One region of the Glutamicibacter sp. FBE19 genome, then DNA from elsewhere that is predicted to be linked to it. Evidence: predicted binding sites of a transcription regulator. Region 1 holds the regulator's gene; the other holds the start of a gene.
What was found. The regulator LexA, encoded in region 1, represses DNA repair genes until DNA is damaged. The targets are predictions, from matches to a motif close to TCGAACANNTGTTCGA.
Positions count from the first base shown of each region.

Region 2: the regulator LexA is predicted to act here: its motif matches at 1,873-1,888, upstream of H6F58_RS16660 (DUF6504 family protein).

Region 1 is NZ_JACKQN010000002.1:41,051-44,705, forward strand. It holds gene hisB (imidazoleglycerol-phosphate dehydratase HisB) at 1-368, opposite strand, end outside; gene H6F58_RS03830 (histidinol-phosphate transaminase) at 391-1,497, opposite strand; gene H6F58_RS03835 (LysM peptidoglycan-binding domain-containing protein) at 1,579-1,932, opposite strand; gene lexA (transcriptional repressor LexA) at 2,191-2,910, shown strand; gene H6F58_RS03845 (glycoside hydrolase family 76 protein) at 2,956-3,655, opposite strand, start outside.
Region 2 is NZ_JACKQN010000013.1:58,739-62,393, reverse strand. It holds gene dnaE (DNA polymerase III subunit alpha) at 1-1,488, opposite strand, end outside; gene H6F58_RS16660 (DUF6504 family protein) at 1,525-1,833, opposite strand; gene H6F58_RS16655 (hypothetical protein) at 2,469-2,771, shown strand; gene H6F58_RS16650 (hypothetical protein) at 2,834-3,418, opposite strand.

The DNA of each region.
Region 1 (3,655 bases):
ACGAGGTAAGGGCGTCCGGATACATCCACCACTGAACGCGAAAGCGCTTCATCCAATGGAGCATATGCGGTGCCGAAGCGCCGGATGCCGGCCTTGTTGCCCAGGGCAACGCGCAGCACTTCGCCGATGGTGATGGCGGTGTCCTCCACGGTATGGTGCACGTCGATGTGGGTATCGCCCGTTGCCCGAACGGTCAAGTCAATGAGCGAGTGCTTGGACAGCGCGGTGAGCATGTGGTCGTAGAACGGCACGGACGTGCTGATCTCCGACACACCAGTTCCATCGAGATCCAGTTCTACGAATACGGACGATTCGCTGGTGACGCGTTCCATGCGGGCGCGACGTGCGCCAATCAATTCGGCAGCCATGTCTTCCTTCGCTTGTTCTTGATTACTTTTCCGCGCCGAGCAGCTCGGATAGACGATCCAAGAACGCAGTAGTTTCTGATTCGGTTCCGGCGGTTACTCGCAGAGTGCCCGGGATCCCATTGTCGCGGACGATAATGCCTGCTTCCAACAATCCTTCCCACACCGCGTGGGGGTTCTCCAGCCCGCCGAAAAAGACGAAGTTGGAGTCGGAGACGGAAGGCTTAAGCCCAAGCTCTTTCAAGCGGGCAACAATTCGATCTCGTTGCGTTTTGATGTCTTCCACCTGGGCTAACAACAAATCGATATTCTTCAGCGCCGCTACGGCAGTTGCCTGCGTGACGGCCGAGAGGTGGTATGGCAGCCGCACCAAGCGAATGGCATCGGTGACTTCAGGCGCCGCTGCGAGGTACCCGACGCGGGCACCGGCAAGGCCAAAGGCCTTTGACATGGTGCGCGTGACGATGAGCCGCTGGCGGCCTTCAAGCAAGGTGAGCGCCGATTTGGTGCTGGACAAGGAAAACTCGGCGTAGGCTTCGTCAACAATGACCATGCCATTGTGCTCGCTCATTGCGTCATATACGGCTGTGATCACGTCCAGGCCAAGCGCCGTGCCCGTGGGGTTGTTAGGAGAGCACAGGAAGACAATGTTCGGTTGGTGCTTGAGAACTTGTTCTGCCGCGGATTCTGCGGAGAGAGTGAAATCCTCGGCGCGCGTACCGGCGATATATGTTGTATCGGTCCCGCTAGCTAGGAGGGGGTACATCGAGTATGTTGGTCCGAAACTCATGACGCTTCGTCCTGGCCCGCCAAATGCCTGCAGGATTTGCTGGAGGATTTCGTTCGAGCCGTTTGCCGCCCAGATGTTACCTGCGGTCAGGGAGTGGCCGAGATAGTCAGCCAGCAGTTCACGGAGTTCGGTGAATTCACGATCCGGGTATCTGTTGAGGCTGGTTGCTGCTTTTGCGACCTCTTGCGCAATGGCATCCACGACAGTTGGCGGAAGCGGATGAGTGTTCTCGTTGACATTCAGCTGAATGGGCACGTCGATTTGTGGTGCGCCATATGGGGATAGCCCGCGGAGATTCTCACGCAAGGGCAGCTGACTCAAAAGTTCACTGCGGTCATTCACGCAATAAGTCTACGTGCGTACCGGCTTGGCGGGTGAATCCGCTACGAGTCAAGGTAACAATCCCCTGCCTCGATCGATGCTCTAACCAGCGAGCACAGGGATCGACAGCGAGTCGCCAACGTGGATCTCGCTTCCCTGGAGGGAGTTGAGTTCCGAAATGTGGCTGACAGCAGAAGTGACGTCGTAGCCCTGGGCGTACTCCTTGGCCAAGCTCCACACGGTGTCGCCCGGGATAACGGTGACGTCCACAGTTTCGACGCCCGTTGGGAGTTCAGATGATGCCCTTGCATCTGAAGCGAACATCGAGAAGAAGAACGCTGCAGCTACGGTTAGCGCAAAAACTGGAATGCCCACCAAAACAGCCCAGCCGCGGCGGTTGATCCGGATCTTCAATGGGCTCTGGGTTTGATTTGAGTCAAGTGCGAGGGTTGCCATGACCTTATCTCCTCAAGATTGTGTAGCGATGCGAAGTTATATTCGATATGTAGATTTCGAAGACTTGTTCGAAACTAGTACATCTGTTCTAACAGAGCTTCGTCCGACTTGTCCAGAAGTTTTCGAACAAATCTTTGAAAGAAGCTCGCTTATCCACTAAGATTTCGAAGTAGACGAGCAATGAAAACATCACACCATCTGGCTCCGACAGTTTGGACTGCCGAACTTTCGACAGATAGCTAGGGAAGGCAAAATCTCATGTCAGCTTCACAACGCACTCCCCGATCGAATGCACGCTCGTTGACGATTCGCCAAAAGAAGATCCTGGAAACGATCCAGCGTGCCATCGGCAAGAACGGCTATCCACCATCCATGCGTGAGATTGGCGACTCGGTAGGACTCAAGAGCCTTTCGAGCGTCACCCACCAATTGAGCCAGCTGGAAAAGCTCGGGTACATTCGTCGAGATCCACGCCGTCCGCGCGCCATGGAGATTTTGTTGCCGCTGCAGTTGGCGGACGATGCTGAGAACTCAACGGCGTCGGAGGCCGCAGAGAGCAAGGCTGCCGAAGACGCGATGGTCATCGAGCTCAGCACGTCAGCCGATACGACCATGGTTCCATTGGTCGGCCGGATCGCTGCTGGTGGGCCGATCCTTGCTGATCAGTCTGTCGAAGATGTTTTCTCGTTGCCTCGCCAGCTGGTCGGACACGGCGAATTATTCATGCTCAAAGTCTCTGGCGATTCCATGGTTGATGCCGCTATCTGTGATGGTGACTGGGTAGTCGTCCGCCGTCAGCAGAATGCTGAAAACGGCGATATCGTCGCTGCATTGCTGGACGAAGAAGCCACTGTCAAAACCTTCCGGCAGCGCGATGGGCATACATGGCTGCTGCCCCAGAACTCACGCTACGAACCGATCTTGGGCGACGCGGCCAAGATCATGGGCCGTGTTGTTTCTGTGATGCGTTCGCTCTAATCGCATCTGGCATGAGGGGTGTTGGTGCGCAAGCATCAACACCCCTCAGTCGTTTGCTCCCTGCGATTTCGGTTTCGATTCGCACCGTTGTGCTGCGCTGAAGATCATCCAACGCTGAACTGCCGCTGAGAGCCGTCGTGGTTCTTCGTTGACCAATCGGCTAGCTGTCGACGTCACCAAATCGCGTGCGATGCCCCGAACGTCCAGATCCATGCGCTCATCGTTTGCGCAGAGGGCCAGGTATCGGCAGAGAATCCCGGCAAATAGGTTGCCATCGCCTCCTCCATCAAGCACCAGGGATCCGGCCTCGTCGGCCAGATGCCGGCGTGTGGCATGAACAAGTGCAGCAGCATGCTCCAAATCAGCTGCGGTACCTAATTCCAGCAGCGCGCCGAGCACCGGACCCTGGTTATAGGTATAGAGGTGATCTTCCAGTTTTTGGCCTGTTGAAGTGAGTCTGAGCCCATCAAGATATAAACCGTGCTGGTCGCTGAAGATGTTGGAATGCATCCAGTCAAGCAGCTTCCTGGCTTGTTCGCGATCACCGATGCGTGCGAAAAAGAGTGCGGCAGGAGCGTTGGCAGGGGCATTCTTGAAATCGCGTTTCCTCGACCAGTACAAGCCGCCATCGAGGACTTCGTCGATGCCGCTTTCCAATTGCTTGCGCAAAGTCGTTATTGCTCGTTTTGCACCGAGATGGCTGTGCCCTTCCAGCTTCCGGGAAAAAGCCAGCAACCTCTGGCTC
Region 2 (3,655 bases), on a different contig from region 1:
ATCGGTGATGCGCTCGGCCAAGGCGGCCAGTTCGGGCTTCTCGGTGAGCGCTTCGCGGAAGGAGGATGCGGAGAAGCGCCAGAGCTGCTTGGCGATTTCGTCAATTTGCTCTTGTTCGATGCCCAGTGCGGATCCGGCATCGCGCACTGCGCCGCGAGCCCGGTAGGCGTTCTGCATGCTCATCAGGCTCACGCGCTCCTCTCCGTAGGTGGAGAAGATCTTGCGGTAGATCTCGTGGCGGCGCGCGGATTCCACGTCGATGTCGATATCGGGCAGGGTGGTTCGGGTATCCGAAAGGAAGCGCTCGAACACCAGGTCATGGGCTAGCGGGTTCACCTGGCTGATGCCCAGCAGGTAGTTCACCAGCGAGGAGGCGCCCGAACCGCGGGCCGCAACACGCACCCCCATGTCAGTGATCAGCTTGACGGTTTCGGCAACGGTCAGGAAGTATCCGGCGAAGTCCAGCCGGTCGATCACCCCCAGCTCGAGGTCCAGCTGCTTCTCGATCAGGTTCCGGTCGGTGTCAGGCAGCAGGCGCGGGACCGCTGCGAAGACGCGTTCGGTTAGTTCCTGCTGGGCTGGGCGATAGAGTCCGATGATTTTTGCCTCGGGGATCACCGGCTTCTTCCACCCGAGGTCTGCGACGGGATCCAGTGCCGCCCACGCGGCGAGCTGCTCGGTATCGCGCAGCATCTGATGGGCCCAGATCCGCTCGGTGGCGTTGCCGATTTCGGTGGCAAGCTGCTGCATCTGCTGCGGGGTTTTCAGCCAGCCCTGCCCATTGGGCTGGCAGGAATCCAGGTTTTTCAAGCTGTGCAGGGTGCGTGCGGAGTCAATGATATCTGCGGTGACCGCCCCGTCGGGGTCCACATAGCGCACGGCATTGGTGAGCACGGACTTAATCCCCCGCTCTTGGGCGTAGCGCAGCAAGCGGGCGGCTTCGCCGAGGCTGTAGCGTGAACCATGCGCAGAGAGGTAGGTGGTGATTTCCACTCGCAGCATCTTCCCCACCCGCTTTTTCCAGTCGGCCATGAGGGTGCGTGCCTGGGCGTATTTTCCCTTGAGGATTGCCCTGGCTACATCGGACTCGCCACCGATCAGGATCATCAGGTTGCCTTCGCGGCCCAGTTCCCCAACCTGACTGGTGCTCAGTCCCGGAACGCCGTGCGCGGTGCTGTGCGCGAGGGTAATCGTTCGGCATAACGCTGCGTAGCCAGCTCCTGCGCAACCGCCTCGAGCCAGCACGGTGATTCTTGCGAGGGTTTCGCCGGCAGAGTCGAGCACCGCGAGGTTGGCGCCGAGGATGGGTGCCAGCCCTTCTGCCATGCAGGCGGCGACGTGCTTGACTGCTCCATACAGCCCGTCACGGTCAGTGAGTGCCAGCATCTGCGCACCGTGGGCTTTGGCTGCCTGGGCCAAGGCGCGCGGGTGCGACACCCCGTAGTGGGCGCTATAGGAAGAACTGACGTTCAAATGGGTGAAGCTCATTGCGGTCCTTCGAATATATGTTCCCCCGTCTGTAGCTTAGGCGCTGCGAGCCAGGGACTCATGCACACGCACCAGTCGCCAGCGTTCGGTTTGCGCGTCAAAACTGACGTCAACGCTGTGCACCTGCTGGGGTCCGCGCACCGCAACCAGTTGCAGTCGCCACATCTCATAGTCAGCGATTCCTGCGCCGATTCCGCGAGGAATCCGCAGGTTTTCGTCCCACCATTTGCGGCGCTCGAACCAGCGCTGAGGCTCGGCAGCCAGGCGGTAGTCCTGCCCCTGCCAGCTCACGCGCAAAGGCATTCCGTTCGCTGCGCGGGCAACCTCGATTGACTCGGTGAACATCCCCACGTGTGCACTCCTTACTTAGTAGAACCATCCTATTCGAACACGTGTTCGAATGACAGTTACACTAGTCAGACGCACCGACAGTTTGGGCTAGCCGGGCACCGCTTCACGAAAAGCTGCGCCGAGCGCAAAGGGAGTTCCGTTGACCTCGAAGCTGGTCGCAATTCCCATCGCCAGGCCAATGGGCCTAAGGCGCTGGCAACTATAAAAGACCACCATTGCCCCTAGTACCTTCCGGCCCTGTGACCGCCGTGAGGCATTCCGCATCAAGCAAAATAGCCAGTCCAGTTCCTCGAATCACCAAATGGAAGCAGTTCTGGAAGCAAGCCGGAGCTAGTGAGCTGGCACTCGAACTCGCCTGGGTGATCGCAGGCAAGAATGCTCAAAACACGTTGGTTGTGAGCAGCCGAGAGAGACAAACCATGGAGAAAAAGATACCTGCGGGCGGGAAAGCCGGATGAGCCCAATGGCTTAGGCGCTATCGGATCGAGCAAACGAAGGCCTGATACTCATTGCCGCGAGCTCGATAGTATGCGGTAAGCTAACCCAGCCACAGAAGAGCCAGCAACCATAAAACGGTTATTTTGTGTGTACCCATAAAAATGTTTACGTGTTGTCGTTAGGATTGGACTATGGAGACTTTCAAACGCCAAAATTATGTAGATTACCTGGTGAATGAATATGGTTACGAAGCTCGCATAACACCTTGGGGGATCTACATTGAATACCCAAATTTTGACGACAACGGGCTCGCGATCATCAAATGGAGGGTCACAGAAAAAGAGCTTGCCAGCTTGAACGGGATTAAAATGCCGCGAGGTTTTACTGGTGGCGAGCAATACGCATTCTCACGATTGATAACAGCACTTCATACTTTCACTGGTTCACGAGGAACCATGTACGGAGCAAGCCTGAGAATAGAGGCAGAAGACTAAGAATGGCTATGGCGTAAATACGCCATAGCCATTCTTGTAGTCAGTGACCCATTGAAATCTTATTATTTACCGCAGGCTCGACGCACGTTATCCGGATGAGATGTGATGAGACGAGAATTTGTGGTCGAGACTGCCGTTGTGACGCCGACTCTTTTGAAGATGCGGTCACGGGAATCTCGCAGTTCATAAACTCCACCGTAGCGGACGGTTTTATTGCTGCTCTGATATTTCTTCAGGCATGGCCAGTTTAATGCTTCATTGGTTGCCCAATCGGCAAATTCCCTCCAGTTTACCCCCAAGTACACGGCCTGGTTGTTCCAATCATTCATGTGGCCAGCTTTAATATGCCGATAGCCCCAACCTGTATTGTCGCCATTGATGACTTTGTTTGTACCGCAACGCAGATAGGCTTTACGTCCTGAGACTCCTTTGACCGCTTGCCGGTTGAAAGTCCTGACGAGTTTTTCGTTCTTATCGAAAACGCCACATGGTGACCAATACGCTGCGGGTTGCGCAACCCCTGGCTTTTGTGCAACGTTTTCAAAATAGAATCGTTCTCCACTTTTTCCTACTGCGTAGGCTGGAGTGGTCTGTGTTTCTACAAAATTTTCTGTCTCCGTCTGCGCCGCATTAGCAGGCGCGCTCACCAGTGAGCTGCCTAGTAGTAATACACCGAGAATAAGCGAAGTAGACTTTTTCAAAGAATTCCTCAATCTGTCTACTGATCGTCTTGATGAGTAGTATCTCTAAATATATCTTGAGTGAAAATAATTGAACTACCTGTTTCGGGATGTTAAATACATTTTTTAAACCCTTGGATTGGTGGAGTTGTTGATCGCACGAGTGTGTTGTGCGATCAACTGTAGAAGATGAAAGTAATAGAA